2 regions of the Staphylococcus argenteus genome follow, and region 2 is predicted to be linked to the other one. Evidence: riboswitches for the same ligand, from Rfam matches in the RefSeq annotation. Region 2 holds a riboswitch; the other holds the start of a gene.
What was found. Region 2 has a riboswitch for thiamine pyrophosphate ahead of tenA (thiaminase II). Riboswitches for the same ligand answer to the same signal wherever they lie in the genome.
Positions count from the first base shown of each region.

Region 1: linked by a shared signal. The riboswitch ahead of SAMSHR1132_RS04845 (ECF transporter S component) and the one ahead of tenA (thiaminase II) in region 2 are both predicted to bind thiamine pyrophosphate.

Region 1 is NC_016941.1:1,029,013-1,037,785, reverse strand. It holds gene SAMSHR1132_RS04860 (class I SAM-dependent rRNA methyltransferase) at 1-712, opposite strand, end outside; gene auxA (lipoteichoic acid stability factor AuxA) at 1,109-2,404, opposite strand; gene graF (glycopeptide resistance-associated protein GraF) at 2,557-2,691, shown strand; TPP riboswitch at 3,125-3,225, shown strand; gene SAMSHR1132_RS04845 (ECF transporter S component) at 3,302-3,877, shown strand; gene SAMSHR1132_RS04840 (ABC transporter ATP-binding protein) at 3,892-5,292, shown strand; gene SAMSHR1132_RS04835 (energy-coupling factor transporter transmembrane component T family protein) at 5,285-6,091, shown strand; gene purD (phosphoribosylamine--glycine ligase) at 6,313-7,551, opposite strand; gene purH (bifunctional phosphoribosylaminoimidazolecarboxamide formyltransferase/IMP cyclohydrolase) at 7,574-8,773, opposite strand, start outside.
Region 2 is NC_016941.1:2,093,566-2,102,338, reverse strand. It holds gene atpD (F0F1 ATP synthase subunit beta) at 1-1,260, shown strand, start outside; gene SAMSHR1132_RS10250 (F0F1 ATP synthase subunit epsilon) at 1,280-1,684, shown strand; gene SAMSHR1132_RS10245 (DUF1146 family protein) at 2,015-2,248, shown strand; gene murA (UDP-N-acetylglucosamine 1-carboxyvinyltransferase) at 2,360-3,625, shown strand; gene fabZ (3-hydroxyacyl-ACP dehydratase FabZ) at 3,646-4,086, shown strand; gene SAMSHR1132_RS10230 (YwpF-like family protein) at 4,143-4,583, opposite strand; gene SAMSHR1132_RS10225 (single-stranded DNA-binding protein) at 4,777-5,172, shown strand; gene SAMSHR1132_RS10220 (transglycosylase family protein) at 5,564-6,256, shown strand; TPP riboswitch at 6,453-6,554, shown strand; gene tenA (thiaminase II) at 6,636-7,322, shown strand; gene thiD (bifunctional hydroxymethylpyrimidine kinase/phosphomethylpyrimidine kinase) at 7,319-8,149, shown strand; gene thiM (hydroxyethylthiazole kinase) at 8,133-8,773, shown strand, end outside.

The DNA of each region.
Region 1 (8,773 bases), 1.1 Mb from region 2:
ATGTTGCTTCACTTGCTGCGATTACAGAAAAAGCACCGGTATAACTAAATAAATTTAGTACCTGTCGTTCTGAAGCATATTGATCTCGTAATTTTTTACGTACTTCTTTTTGATCTAAAAAGATACCCGTCATTAATCCATCTTCAAGGTCAACATTATAGAACGTAAAGTTTTCTTCAATGACAATTGGAAAATCAGGTGCATCACCTTCAACAAATCCACCACTATATTCACTATCTTTAAATCTTACTTTTTCATAAATAGATTTATAATTAAACACTTTTCTAATTGCTTCAAGAATTGCATATTTAAATTTATAAATACCTTTGGAATACCATTGAATTAATAGATGTCCATCATAATTATCAATTGTTAATCCACCAACACCATCACCTTCAGCATTAAATAATCTAAAAGCATTCGTACCATCAATATTAAAGTAATATTGACGTTCTTCTATTGCGTCATTAAATAATTTAGTGAAAAATGCAATGTTAATTTCTTGAGACTTATCATATGAAAGTACCCAACCCAATCCTTTGTGCTGGCGTCCAACATAGGCAGTTGCAACATATTGTGATTTATCTGTCACAATTTGGAAAATGTCTCCTTCTTTCAAATGGTCATGTGAATAAATATCCTCTTCATCTATCAATGGATACCCATTGAAATATTTTGTTTCTTTACCTTTATTCAAAGTTGCTAACTTCATCTGACAACTTCCTTTCTATTTTTCGTTGTAGTTTTTATATTTATAAAACATTTAATGTTATTGAACTTCATCGTCTTTAATTACTATACTCAATATTAATTTTAACAAATTAATAATTTGAATGATATATAGCAGAATAATTGACATGAACAGATTACAAATAATTTAAATTTTATAATCATTTGCTTTCAAGTAATTGGCATTTAGACACTCGAAGAGCCTTTTATATAATGCAAAATGTATCATTTCCTTTTTAAAATGACACATTTCAATTAATAAAAAAGCACTATCTATAAACTTCATTGAAATGTAACGAATTTAGTTAGTTTTATTTCTAACTAATAGCGTACACATCATAACGTTTAATAGATAGTACTTTTAAATTCATGTCATTATTTATGGGCGTTCTCGCAATTGTAATGAATAAGAAATAATAATTGCTAATAACATTAAAAGTAATGTTGGTGTAATGAAAACTGAAAGAAGTAATCCATGAATCATTATATTAATAAATTCAGTTAACAACTTGAAGAACAAAATACTTCCCATAAACAGTTGTAAATAATAAAACTTACCTTTCAAATGGAATGTTAATGTTGTAGCGATATACGCGATAATAATGAATAACAATATTAATAAAGTAACCCATTCGATGACATATTGTGTTTGAGACAGCTTCCAGTCACCAGACACAAACAATGCATTACGGTTATTAAATTCTAAAAACGTAAATAAGAAAATAACAGCACCGCAAAATAGTTCAACGTACATTGGTTTTACCCATTTTGGTTTTCTCATCCAATTAGGAATATCATCTTCCTGAATATCGATAATATCATTAACTTTCGCTTTGAATTTATCTCTTTTAGCTCTAATTTTATCTAAATCGACACTTCTTCTTGTCTTACGTGCATATTCTGTAGTCTTATCTTGGAGTTGTTTCAAGTGAATTTTAGTTTGATTCGTAACATTTCCTTTACTCGTTCTTGATAATTCTGGTTCCTCTTCGCCTAATTCTTGTTTCGTTAATGGTAAAGCACGACGCAAGAATAAGAAGTTCCAAATTGCCATTTGACCAAGTAACCACATAATAATAAAGAATGCATTGACACTTAAAATATCAATTGATTCTATCTCATTAGCATCTATTCTGCCATACAATGCAATTTGTGTAATTAAATAACTTATACCATAACTTATGATAATCCACATGTAATGATTTTTAACATTTTCTTGATTCAATTCATCTTTATAGACGATATAGCCAATATGAATTGTAAAAGGAATCATAAAAATTACTGCAAAAAATCCATAAACTTGTGTCATTAATATAAGTGTAATAATAAAGTACATGATACCGATAACTAAGAAAAAGATAGAAATATCATAGTCATACTTAATTGTTCTAAATAGTGTATGACCAATCAACATAACTAAAATACCGAATATAATTATCACAATTGCACTAACTATAGGGAAATTACCTATAAATCGACTCATTACTTTAATAATTTCACTGAAAAATGCATTCAGAAATTCCCACACGTTATGAACATGCGTATCAACTTTTTTACCACCATTTAACTGTTTAATTAATGGCAAGTTGATTAAAATAATGAGACCAGTGAAGAGTGAAACGATACCGATTAAATAGCTAAAAATAATTTCGGCGTGTTTCCTAAGAAAAGACATTATGTTCACCTCAAAATCATTATATATTAATCTAATGTTATTGTCTTTATATAAATGAATAAATAGTGCTATAGACTTAGAAAAGTTTATAAATAGCATAACTGGGTAAAAACCATATGTAAATCATTATCCAATTTTGGGAGGAATTAATCATGGCAAATGAAGATCAAAACAAAAAAGCTGCAGAAAAGGCTAAAGAAGTAGAAGAAAAATTAAAAGATAAAAAAGAAGAAAAAACAGACGATATTAATCAAACAAAACAAGATATACAAGATACACTAAATTAGTTATAAAGCCCCTAACACCACAGATTGTTAGGGGCTGTTACACATGCATCTATCGCAGGTGTTCAACTAATTCCTTGCAACTTTTTCGTTAGTGGCTAATATGCTATGGGACGTAGCAAACGACTGCACCCCTCTCCTCTTTTTATTTTTAAAATTTCAAGAGGCTATTATGCAGTTAAACATCATACACGTTTTAATTCTTCCCTATTGCTTCATTAGTGGCTCTATTATGCGCTTCTAATACAAGCATTTCCTACTCTCAATAACAACTTTTCGTAATTTACGCTTTTATGCAATTATTTTCACACATTATATTTCAAAGTACTTCCAAAACAAATATTATTATTTTAAAAATAAATTTAACTATATTCAATTCAACAGAAGTATTGACATTATATTGCAAACGTCTTACAGTATAATTAATTAAATAAATCGCACACACTAGGGGTGTTTTATACTGAGATGAGGCTTGCCCTCAAACCCTTCGAACCTGATCTAGTTTGAACTAGCGTAGGAAAGTGTTACTATACATATACTTTAATGATATATATTGTGAACGCACAACTTTCCTATGGATGGTTGTGCGTTTTTTTATTAGGAGGATGTAAAAATGTCAAAAGGTTTAAAGCTATCTGAAATTCTAGTAACCGTACTTATTTCAGTAGTATTCGCAGTTATTTACAATTTATGGTGGTTTGTATACAATGGCGTACAAGCTACAGGACTTCACCTAGAACAACTCACAAACGGGGTTTGGTTCATGGCAGCCATTGTCTGCTATTTAATCATTCCTAAACCCGGTATTGCACTTTTAGCTGAATTTGCTGCTGGTGCAGGCGAAACAATCATTATGGGACGCTTCGATATTCCGACTATTGTTTACGCTTTTATACAAGGTTTAGCTTGTGAAGTTGTCTTTGCAATTTTTAAATACCAATCTCGTTCAGTTATGGTAGCTATGTTAGCAGGATTTTGTACTGCAATTGCAGCTTTCCCTATTGATTATTACTATGGCTACTTAAATGAAGTTGCAGGTTGGAATTTAACTTTATTCATCGTATTTAGATTAATTAGTGGCGCAGTTGTCGCGGGTGTCTTCTCTTATCTTTTAGTAAAAGCATTAGATAAGACGGGTGTTACAAGATTATTCAGACCTGCTTCTAAAGAAGACTACGACAACTTATAAAAGGAGCATGCAAAGTGTTAAAGGTTAGTGATTTACGACTAAAATATCCTAATGGTCAGCGAAAGATTTTCGATCATCTTAACATCACTATTCAGGATAAAGAAAAAGTACTTTTATTAGGACCTTCTGGATGTGGTAAAAGCACCCTTCTCAATGTATTGAGTGGTATTGTTCCTAATTTAATCGAACTACCTATGAAATATGATGAATTAATTATCGATCCATTAAGTGGCGTCATTTTTCAAGATCCAGATAGTCAATTTTGTATGCCAAAAGTTTATGAAGAATTAGCTTTCGTTTTAGAAAATAGACAAGTACCGCGTCAAGATATGGACCAGTTAATTATTGATGCTTTAAATATGGTTAACTTGAATGTTTCATCAGCAACGTACGTTAAAGATTTAAGCGGTGGAATGAAGCAAAAACTTGCAATTGTTGAAACCATTCTTCAGCAATCAAAAACATTATTTTTAGATGAACCAACTGCAATGCTAGATGTCCAAGCAACAAAAGACTTATGGTCCAAGTTAATTGAATTATGGGAAGATCAAACAGTTGTTATAGTTGAACACAAAGTGAATCATATATGGCAACATGTCGATCGCGTAATTCTAATGGATTATGCTGGTAATATTATTGCTGATGCAAACCCTGATACAATACTAAATGAATACGATAGTTTATTAACTGAGTATGGTGTCTGGCATCCTAAAGCTTGGGAATATGCACCAAAACATATCCCCTTCCCAGCATCAAAAGATAATTTATTACACTTTAACGAAGGACATATCATTCGAGGCAAATCTACATTATTTAAATTTTCAGATTTAAAAATAGATAAAGGTGAATGGATTACGATTACAGGAGCAAATGGTAGTGGGAAAACTACATTACTCGAATCAATTATGCAATTGATTAAGTATCAAGGTAGTGTGCATTTTCAAAATCACCGTTTAACTAAAATTAAACATGCTGCCAAAAATATGTATCTTGTTTATCAAAATCCTGAATTACAGTTCATTACAAATTCAGTTTATGAAGAAATTAATATTCACTTTAATCATCTATCTAAAAATGAAAGTGAAAATGAAACGATGCATCTTTTAAAATTATTGAATTTAGAAGATGTCAAAGATCAACATCCATTTGAATTATCTATTGGACAAAAGCGACGTCTTAGTGTCGCTACAGCATTAAGTTCAAAAGCTGATATCATTTTTTTAGATGAGCCCACTTTTGGACTTGATAGTCATAATACATTCGAATTGATCAAACTTTTCCAACAACGCATTCAAATTGGCCAAAGTATAGTGATGGTGACACATGATGACGAAATAATTGCACGCTATCCATCAAAAAGACTTAAAATTTCGGATGGTAAATTGCTAGATTGTGATGGTGATATTAATGTATGAACAATGGAAAATAAGACATTCATTCGTTGATGATGTCAATATTATAACGAAGCTTTTTCTAGGCATCTTACTATTTTTCTTCATTATATTTGTGCATAATTTTGATTTTATGCTTTATACCACCATCTTATTATTAGTATTTTTACTTCTATTTAATGGTACTCAGTTTAAAATCACAGCAATATTTATTGCCATAAGTGTTGGCTTTGCATTACTATCTTCCCTTTTCATGATTTTATATGGGAATGGGAGCCATACCATATTGAAATTTGGTTTTATCCATATTACGACAGAAAGTTTAATACGTGGTTTACATGTCTCATTAAGAACGATTGCTATGTCTTTCTTCGGAATATTAATTGCATTAACATCACAAGTTGTTATGATTTTTTACAGCTTAATGCAACATTTAAAAGTTAAATCAAAAGTTGCATATGCATTTATGGCTGCCATAAGAATGTTACCTTTAATGATAACTTCTTTGATACAATTACGCAGATCCTTAAAAATGCGCTATCAAATGATAGACGCATCAAACTATAGAGGTCTTAATAGGTTCAAACATTTAATCATACCTTTGTTAAGCCAAAACATTAGAAAGGCACATCAATTATCAGTAGCAATGGAGTCTAAAGGATTCAAAGATGGTCCTCGAACTTATTATTACAATGTACCTTTCTCATATAAAGACATTGTCTTTATCATAGTTTTAATTGCCATTATTACATTGGCATATTATTGTTCAATGACATTTCCTATTACGGGTATTGATGATGTTCGTCTAGGTCGTGTCGGTTAAATTTTATCCATAATTGTATAGATATAAAGTTAGAAATTCATTTGTATAAAAAAGAAACCATTTATTCCATAATACTTCAAAGAGAGGGCCACAAACATGTTATATTGTTCATCCAAACATGTTGTGGCCCCTCTTCGAAATTGTATATTTAAAATACCGCCACACATTGTAGCATTACGCATTATACAATGTGTGGCGGTATTGGTATGGTGTTATTTACATTACAATGCTTTATTCGCAATGTCGTGACGATAGAATAAATGGTCACTTTTAATTTGTGATACTTTATCATATGCATCTCGTTGTGCTTTTGCAACATTGTCACCTTTTCCTACGGCAAGTATGACTCTACCACCCGATGTCACGAATGTATCACCTTGCTTTCGCAATCCACTGATAAAATAGTTTTCATTTAAATCAAAACCACTTACTTCATGGCCTTTTTCATACGTATCTGGATATCCATTTGAAGCTAACATTACTCCAACAATTGTTTCATTTTTCCATTTAAAATGAATTTCTTTACCTTCATATAAATCAATAATATGTTGCATTAAGTCGCTTTCCATACGACTTAATAATACTTGTGCCTCAGGATCTCCAAAACGAGCATTAAACTCAATTACTTTCGGTCCATCCTTAGTTAAAATAGCACCAATATATAAGACACCAAAGAAATGATAACCTTCATTTAACATTGCTTTAGCAATCGGTTGAGCAATCGTTTCATTAGTTATTTGCAATACATCATCACTAATATGTGGAACTGGACAATAAGCACCCATGCCACCTGTATTTGGTCCTTCATCGTTATCATATGCACGCTTATGATCTTGAGCAATACAATCAAACGGCACTGCTAAATCTCCATTCACAAACGTCATTAATGAAAATTCTTCACCTTCTAAGAAAGTTTCGAATACAACGGTGCCATCTTCTTCGTCACCATACATGACTTCAATCGCACTTCTTGCTGCTTCTATTGTATCTGCAATGATAACACCTTTGCCGGCTGCTAAACCGTCTTTTTTAATGACAACTGGTAATTCACAGTTTTCAATATATATTAATGCGTCTTTTTTGTAATCAACTTCTTTATAATCTGCTGTCGGAATATCATATTTCTCCATTAATTTTTTAGCAAATAATTTCGAGCCTTCAATTTGTGCCGCATGTTTGTTTGGACCAAATACTTTGAAACCATGTTCACGTAAAACATCTGCCAATCCATCAATTAATGGCTGTTCTGGACCAATTACAACCCAATCAATATTGTGATTTTTTGCAAATTTAAGTATCGCTTGGTGATCTGATTCAGCAATTTCAGTATGTACTTCAGCAACAGTTGACATTGCTTCATTACCAGGAATTACATAAACTTGTTTTACACTGTCTGATTGATTAAGTTTATATGCTAGTGCATGCTCACGACCACCAGCACCTATTACTAATACATTCATCTAATGTTACGCCCCTTTAAAATTAATGTTTAAAATGTCGAGTGCCTGTAATAACCATTGTAATACCATGTTTATTTGCCATATCAATTGATTCTTGGTCTTTAATTGAACCACCTGGTTGAATAATTGCCTTAATACCATGTTGAGCTGCAAGTTCAACTGTATCACCCATAGGGAAAAAACCATCCGATACTAATGCAACGCTATCATTAATTTCAATTGCTCTTTCTAACGCGATTTTTGCTGCACCAACACGATTCATTTGACCTGCACCAATACCAACAGTTTGTTTGTTGTTACTTAAAATAATTGCATTACTTTTTACTGATGGTACGACTTTCCATCCAAGTAACATTGCTTCCCATTGTTCATCCGTTGGCTCAACATCTGTTACAATTTTCATTTCTTCTTTTGGTACAATATAGTTATCTTTATCTTGAACTAAATATCCACCAGATACAGAGACAAACTCCTCTTCATTACTATCCAATGTCATGTCGATTTCTAACAATCTTACATTTTTCTTTTGAGTCAAAATATTTAAAGCTTCGTCTGAAAATTTAGGTGCAATAATCACTTCTAGAAAGATACTATGCAATTGCTCTGCTAATTCAGATGTTACAGTTCTATTTAATGCAACAATCCCACCAAAAATTGATTGACTATCCGCTTCGTAAGCATGTTGAAAAGCTTGCTCAATAGTATCGCTGATACCAACACCGCAAGGATTCATATGCTTAACTGCAACTGCTGCTGGAGTATCAAATTTTTTAACTAAGGCTAACGTAGCATCTGCATCTTTAATATTGTTATAACTTAATTGTTTCCCATGTAATTGTTTAGCGCCAGCAATCGTGTGCTTTGCATTTGAAGTTCTTACAAAATATGCTGATTGTTGAGGGTTCTCACCATATCTTAACGTTTCTTGGTCCCCTTTAAAGAAACGTACAATCGCTGCATCATATTCTGCAGTATGTTCATAAACTTTAATCATTAATGATTTTCTAAACGCTTCATCTAATGAATCATTGTTTAAGCGTTCCAACACTTCGTTATAATCAGAAGGATGCACAATTGTAGTCACATATTTATAGTTTTTAGCTGCTGCACGCAACATAGTTGGTCCACCAATATCTATATTTTCAATAGCTTCATCCGTTGTTACGTCAGGATTAGCAACAGTTTGTTGGAATGGATATAAATTAACAACAACCATATCTAT
Region 2 (8,773 bases):
GGCGACGACGTTGTTCGTACTATTGCGATGGATTCAACTGACGGTGTCCAAAGAGGTATGGATGTAAAAGATACAGGCAAAGAAATTAGTGTGCCTGTTGGTGACGAAACATTAGGTCGAGTATTTAATGTATTAGGTGAAACAATTGACCTTAAAGAAGAAATTAGTGATTCTGTTCGTCGTGACCCAATTCATCGTCAAGCACCAGCATTTGATGAACTTTCAACAGAAGTTCAAATTTTAGAAACTGGTATTAAAGTAGTAGACTTATTAGCCCCTTACATTAAAGGTGGTAAAATCGGATTATTCGGTGGTGCCGGTGTAGGTAAAACTGTATTAATTCAAGAATTAATTAATAACATCGCTCAAGAGCATGGTGGTATTTCAGTATTCGCTGGCGTAGGTGAACGTACACGTGAAGGTAATGATTTATACTTCGAAATGAGTGATAGTGGTGTAATCAAGAAAACTGCCATGGTATTCGGACAAATGAATGAACCACCTGGTGCACGTATGCGTGTAGCTTTATCTGGTTTAACAATGGCTGAATATTTCCGTGATGAACAAGGTCAAGACGTATTACTATTCATTGATAACATTTTCAGATTTACACAAGCTGGTTCAGAAGTATCTGCATTATTAGGTCGTATGCCTTCTGCGGTAGGTTACCAACCAACACTTGCAACTGAAATGGGACAATTACAAGAACGTATTACATCAACAACAAAAGGATCAGTTACATCTATTCAAGCGGTATTCGTACCTGCCGATGACTACACTGACCCAGCACCAGCGACTGCGTTTGCGCATTTAGATGCAACAACAAACTTAGAACGTAAATTAACTGAAATGGGTATTTATCCTGCCGTGGATCCATTAGCGTCTACATCAAGAGCATTGGAACCATCTATTGTAGGTCAAGAACATTATGAAGTAGCACGTGATGTACAATCAACACTTCAAAAATATCGTGAGTTACAAGATATTATTGCTATCTTAGGTATGGATGAATTATCTGATGAAGATAAGCAAACAGTTGAACGTGCACGTAGAATTCAATTTTTCTTATCTCAAAACTTCCACGTTGCGGAACAATTTACTGGTCAAAAAGGATCTTATGTACCTGTTAAAACAACAGTTGCCAACTTTAAAGATATCTTAGATGGTAAGTATGATCATATTCCAGAAGATGCATTCCGTTTAGTTGGTAGCATGGATGATGTTATTGCAAAAGCTAAAGATATGGGTGTTGAAGTATAACAATTAGGAGGAATGGATAATGAATACATTAAACCTAGATATTGTCACTCCTAATGGTTCTGTTTACGATCGTGATAATGTTGAACTCGTAGTTATGCAAACAACAGCGGGTGAGATAGGTGTCATGAGTGGACATATTCCAACTGTAGCTGCTTTAAAAACAGGCTTTGTAAAAGTGAAATTTCACGATGGAACTGAATTCATTGCTGTAAGCGATGGCTTTGTTGAAGTTAGAAAGCATAAAGTTTCAATCATTGTTCAAACTGCAGAAACTGCAAGAGAAATTGATGTTGAAAGAGCCAAATTAGCCAAAGCAAGAGCAGAGTCTCACTTGGAAAATGATGACGACAATACTGATATTCATAGAGCCGAAAGAGCTTTAGAGAGAGCAAATAACCGTTTGCGTGTGGCTGAATTAAAATAGAAAATAAAGGGTCGAAGGTGTGGTTACATATCTTCGACCCTTTTTTAGTGCGCCTGGCATGGGCAACAACTTGACGGTGAAAGTCCGTTACAGGCTAGGTAGTAGGAACTGTTAGTGAAAGATAAGGGTGTCCATTGTGAAGTGGAATCTGAAAGAAGTCGGACACAAACACTCACATTGACGAACAGAAATATTATAACTATGATTTTTATGTAAAAAGAATTATATCGTAAATAAGCATAATCTTTATTAAAAACGGGTAATAAACTTTGTATCATTATTTAACCATTTCATGTACAATGTAATACAGTAATCTTATGAGGTGATAAAATGGATTATATCGGACAATATGCAATTATCCATTTAGTGTTACATGTAGTATGTATTTGCATTGCCTATTGGGCATTGCAATCAATTCGATTAGATCAATTTTTCAAAAAAGGGTATTCAGCACAACTTCAAGTTTGCTTGATATTTGTTGCTATTTTATTAGGTACTGCAGTAAGCAATTTTATTGTAGATTTGTTACAATACTCGACGCAGGTAAAATATTTAATAAAATAAGACTAGCTCTGTTATTTGTAATCAAAACTAGATATAATTAAATAATGATTAAAAATAATTTTAAAATAGGGAAATGTAAAAGTAATAGGAGTTCTTAGTGGAGGATTTACGATGGATAAAATAGTAATCAAGGGTGGAAATAGATTAACAGGTGAGGTTAAAGTTGAAGGTGCAAAAAATGCAGTATTACCAATATTGACTGCATCATTATTAGCTTCTGACAAACCTAGTAAGCTTGTTAATGTTCCAGCCTTAAGTGATGTAGAAACAATTAATAATGTATTAACAACGTTAAATGCAGACGTAACATACAAAAAAGACGAGAATGCTGTTATCGTTGATGCAACAAAAACCTTAAATGAAGAGGCACCATATGAATATGTTAGTAAAATGCGTGCAAGTATTTTAGTTATGGGGCCTTTATTAGCTAGATTAGGTCATGCCATCGTTGCATTACCAGGTGGGTGCGCGATTGGAAGTAGACCAATTGAACAACATATTAAAGGTTTTGAAGCATTAGGTGCAGAAATCCATCTTGAAAATGGTAATATTTATGCGAATGCTAAAGATGGATTAAAAGGTACATCAATTCATTTAGATTTTCCAAGTGTAGGAGCAACACAAAATATTATTATGGCGGCATCATTAGCTAAAGGTAAAACGTTAATTGAAAATGCAGCTAAAGAACCTGAAATAGTAGATTTAGCAAATTATATCAATGAAATGGGCGGTAGAATTACTGGTGCTGGAACAGATACTATAACAATTAACGGCGTTGAATCTTTACACGGTGTTGAACATGCTATCATTCCAGATAGAATAGAAGCAGGAACGCTTCTTATCGCTGGTGCAATTACTCGTGGCGATATTTTTGTACGTGGCGCAATTAAAGAACATATGGCTAGTTTGGTTTATAAATTAGAAGAAATGGGTGTTGAACTTGATTATCAAGAAGATGGTATTCGAGTGCGTGCAGAAGGCGAATTAGAACCTGTTGATATTAAGACATTGCCACACCCAGGATTCCCAACCGATATGCAGTCACAGATGATGGCATTATTATTAACAGCAAATGGCCATAAAGTGGTTACTGAAACTGTATTTGAAAATAGATTTATGCATGTTGCAGAGTTTAAACGAATGAATGCTAATATCAATGTTGAAGGTCGTAGTGCTAAACTTGAAGGAAAGAGTCAATTACAAGGTGCACAAGTTAAAGCTACTGATTTAAGAGCTGCAGCAGCATTAATTTTAGCTGGGTTAGTGGCTGATGGTAAAACAAGTGTTACAGAATTAAAACACTTAGATAGAGGCTATGTTGACTTGCATGGTAAATTAAAACAATTAGGTGCAGACATTGAACGTATTAACGATTAATATAATGGAGGAATTCAACCATGGAAACAATTTTTGATTATAACCAAATTAAACAAATTATACCTCACAGACAACCATTTTTATTAATTGATAAAGTTGTTGAATATGAAGAAGGTCGCCGATGTGTGGCAATTAAACAAGTGTCTGGCAATGAACCATTTTTCCAAGGGCATTTTCCAGATTATGCAGTAATGCCTGGTGTATTGATAACTGAAGCATTAGCACAAACTGGTGCGGTAGCAATTTTAAACAGTGAAGAAAATAAAGGGAAAATAGCATTGTTTGCCGGTATAGATAAATGTCGATTTAAACGTCAAGTTGTACCAGGAGATACATTGACGCTTGAAGTGGAAATCACAAAAATTAAAGGTCCAATTGGCAAAGGTAGTGCAAAGGCTACTGTTGATGGACAACTAGCTTGTAGTTGTGAATTAACGTTTGCAATTCAAGACGTGAAATAAAAACTAAAAAACATTCAAAGATCTAATGAATCTCATTGTCTTTGAATGTTTTTTCTTTATTCTTCTAATTTTTCATCTTTTAACTTCGGTTTAGATTGCATCATTCTATTAAATGATTTTTTTAATTCTTCACCAGATAAGCCGTCATCGATAAGTTGTTCTAATAAACTTTCAGCATACTGTTGTCTCAAAGTATAAATATGACATTCAAATACAATAGACATCGTTGTTTTGAAATTTTTAATACTCTTAATAGTGGACTCAAATAATGCTGGGTCATTGGCTGGACGCGTAATAACAACACGTATATCAAGTAACCGTTCATTGTCTTGGTATTCTTTAAAAGTTTCATAATGTTCATTTGAAATAACAATTTCAAGTAACCAACCTGTACCACTTTCTTCTTTATTAATTATTACACCATCTTCTAACTCATATTCGATAATTCTGCCGTGTTCATTTACAATTTGGAACCTTACTGCTTTAAAAGTTTTCATATTTCCACATCCCATTTGATTTATATATATGATATTTGAAGTTTTCAGGTATTTTAAGCATTATTTCTTACTAATTTCTTTAAATATAACAAATAATAAGATGTGATAGCTATAAATAATATAAATTTTGTAATTTTGACCATACATAAGTAAATTATTAAGATATAAGCATAGGAGGTGAACCACACACTTTATGCTAAACAAAATCGTAATAGTTGGAAGACTAACGAAAGATGTACAAATCTTTGAAAAGGAGGAAAGAAAGGTTGCTACGTTTTGTGTTGCAACACAACGAAATTATAAAGATGAAAACGGAGAAATCGTTTGTGATTATATTTTTTGCAAAGCATTTGGCAAGCTAGCGTCAAACATTGATAAGTACACCAATCAAGGTACGCTAGTTGGTATTACAGGTCAAATGAGATCAAGAAAATATGATAAAGACGGTCAAACACACTTTGTTACAGAATTATATGTTGAAACTATAAAATTCATGTCCCCTAAATCCCAAAATAATGAAATTCTCTCAGATAGTATTTTAGATATTGACTCTCATAATATAGATAATCCTGACTTATTAGAAATTTAAATCCAATTATCCTAAACATCCTTAATATACATTTAATCCATCCTATTTTTTATAGATCATATTAACTTGAAATATACTCACTTAAAGATGACTTACATGACCATTGCAATTGTTGTGTAGGTCGTCTTTTTGTGTAGTTTTTCTGTGCCAAAGTATAGTTAGATTGCAAAATGATTACATATAAAAATGCAAATGAAAACCATCCGTTATTGCTATGGCGAATTTCATAGGGTATAAATTTAAATAATATAGACTAAAACTATGTAAAGTCTATGTAAAAAACATGAGTATTTTTTTATTTCGTTGTAACCTGCAATGATTTCACAGATGTTACAGTAGTTGCTGTAAAACTTTTAAAGAAACAAATTACTTGTAGGAGGATTTTAAGATTATGAAGAAAACATTACTCGCATCATCTTTAGCAGTAGGTTTAGGAATCGTAGCAGGAAATGCAGGTCATGAAGCCCATGCAAGTGAAGCGGATTTAAATAAAGCATCATTAGCGCAAATGGCGCAATCAAACGATCAAACATTAAATCAAAAACCAATTGAAGCAGGCGCTTATAATTATACATTTGACTATGAAGGGTTTACGTATCATTTTGAATCAGATGGTACACACTTCGCATGGAGTTATCATGCAACAGGTGCTAATGAAGCAACAGTAAGTGCACAAGCACCTACTAATGGAGTAGCGCCTTCAACTACACAAGCGAACCCTACACAATCACAAGAAGTGGCGGCACCACAAAATGCTCAAACACAACAGCCACAAGCATCAACATCAAATAACTCACAAATGACTGCAACACCAACAGAATCAAAAGCATCTGAAGGATCTTCAGTTAATGTGAATGATCATCTAAAACAAATTGCACAACGTGAATCTGGTGGTAATATTCATGCTGTCAATCCAACATCAGGTGCAGCAGGTAAATATCAATTCTTACAATCAACTTGGGATTCAGTAGCACCAGCTAAATATAAAGGTGTATCACCAGCAAATGCACCAGAAAGTGTCCAAGATGCTGCAGCAGTAAAATTATATAACACTGGTGGCGCTGGTCATTGGGTAACAGCTTAAGTTACACATATATAACTAATATATAGATTCATACAATTAAATTAAGGCCGGAAATATTTGGATTGACTTGCAAATATTTTCGGTCATTTTTATATGTAATAGAGAAATTAATTTTTAAAAATTAATAATAAAGCTATGCAACAATAATTGAAAATGTTGAAAACGTTTGCTAAGATAAATTTGGAATTGAATATTAACGAACTACTAGGGGAGCCTAATTAATTGGCTGAGATGAAGATTCAGACCCTTATGACCTGATTTGGTTAGTACCAACGTAGGAAAGTAGTCATTGGTTATGTGTAGCTGGACTAGTTGCATTATTATCAAACTACTTTCATTGCGTTGGAAGTAGTTTTTTTATTTAGGGAGGATTTTTACAATGGAGTTTACACAAGAATTGTACCTAGCAGCAAAGCCAATCATTGACGATATTTATGAAGATGATTTTATTCAAAAGATGTTATCTGGAAATATAGAAGCTGACGCATTACGCCATTACTTAAAAGCTGACGCTGCATATTTAAAAGAATTTACAAACTTATATGCATTGTTAATTCCAAAAATGAACAATATGGACGATGTGAAATTTTTAGTAGAACAAATTGATTTTATGGTAGAAGGTGAAGTGTTAGCGCATGATATATTAGCACAAATTGTTGGTGAATCTTATGAAGAAATTATTAAAACTAAAGTTTGGCCACCAAGTGGAGACCATTACATTAAGCATATGTATTTCCAAGCATTTAGTCGTGAAAATGCTATTTATACAATTGCCGCAATGGCTCCGTGCCCATATATATATGCAGAATTAGCGAAGCGTGCGCAAAATGATAGCTATTTAAATAGAGAGAAAGATACAGCAAAATGGTTTGATTTTTATAGTACTGAAATGGACGATGTTATCAATGTTTTTGAAGCATTGATGAATAAGTTAGCAAAATCAATGTCTGCCGAAGAACTTAAACGAGTGAAACAAGTATTTTTAGAAAGTTGTATCCATGAACGTCGATTTTTCAATATGGCTATGACTTTAGAAAAATGGGAATTTGGAGGAGATAGTCAATGAATAAACCAAAAATCGCATTAACAATTGCTGGAACAGATCCAACAGGTGGTGCTGGTGTTATGGCTGACTTAAAATCATTTCATTCGTGTGGTGTATATGGTATGGGCGTCGTTACTAGCATTGTTGCTCAAAATACGATGGGAGTTCAACATATTCATAACTTAGATAGTCGTTGGGTAGATGAGCAATTAGATAGTGTATTTAGTGATACATTACCTCACGCAATTAAAACTGGGATGATTGCTACAGCTGATACGATGGATATAATACGTCATTATTTATTGCAGCAGCCCTCTATTCCTTATGTAATTGATCCTGTGATGTTAGCTAAAAGTGGCGATTCTTTAATGGATGATGCAACTAAACAAAATTTACAACATACGTTATTGCCATTAGCTGATGTAGTGACTCCAAATTTACCAGAAGCAGAGGAAATAACAGGACTTGCAATTGATAGTGAAGAAAAGATTTTACAAGCTGGACGCATCTTTATTAATGACATAGGTAGTAAGGGGGTTGTTATTAAAGGTGGTCATTCAGATGATATCAATATTTCAAAGGATTATTTATTTACTAAAGATGGCGTTGAAACATTTGAAAGTGAAAGATTTGAAACAAAGCATACTCATGGAACTGGATGTACTTTTTCAGCAGTTATAACAGCAGAACTTGCCAAAGGTAGAACACTATCAGAAGCAGTACATAAAGCTAAAAAATTTATTTCATTGAGTATTCAATATACTCCTGAAATAGGTAGAGGTAGAGGTCCAGTCAATCATTTTGCATATTTAAAGAAAGAAGGATTAGATGATGAAATATCTAGATAAAATACGTAATGAACAACCATTAACAATTTGCTATACGAATGATGTTGTGAAAAATTTTACAGCTAATGGATTATTAAGTATTGGTGCAAGTCCTGCAATGAGTGAGGCACCAGAAGAAGCGGAAGAATTTTATAAAGTAGCTCAAGCATTGTTAATCAACATCGGAACATTAACCGCACAAAATGAACAAGATATCATTGCAATTGCTCAAACAGCTAATGAGTTAGGATTACCGATTGTCTTTGACCCTGTAGCAGTTGGTGCATCTACATATAGAAAACAGTTTTGCAAATTACTTTTACAGTCAGCAAACGTGTCAGTAATTAAAGGGAATGCATCTGAAATACTAGCATTGATTGATGACACAGCAACTATGAAAGGCACAGATAGTGATAATAATTTAGATGCAGTTGCTATTGCAAAAAAAGCTTACGAAGCATATAAAACTGCAATTGTTGTTACAGGAGAACAGGATGTTATCGTTCAAGATGGCAAAGTGGTAATGTTATCAAATGGCTCACCATTATTGACTAAAGTTACCGGTGCTGGTTGTTTATTAGGGGGAGTTATTGCGGGATTCTTATTCAGAAATACAAAACCAGATATAGATGCGTTGATTGAAGC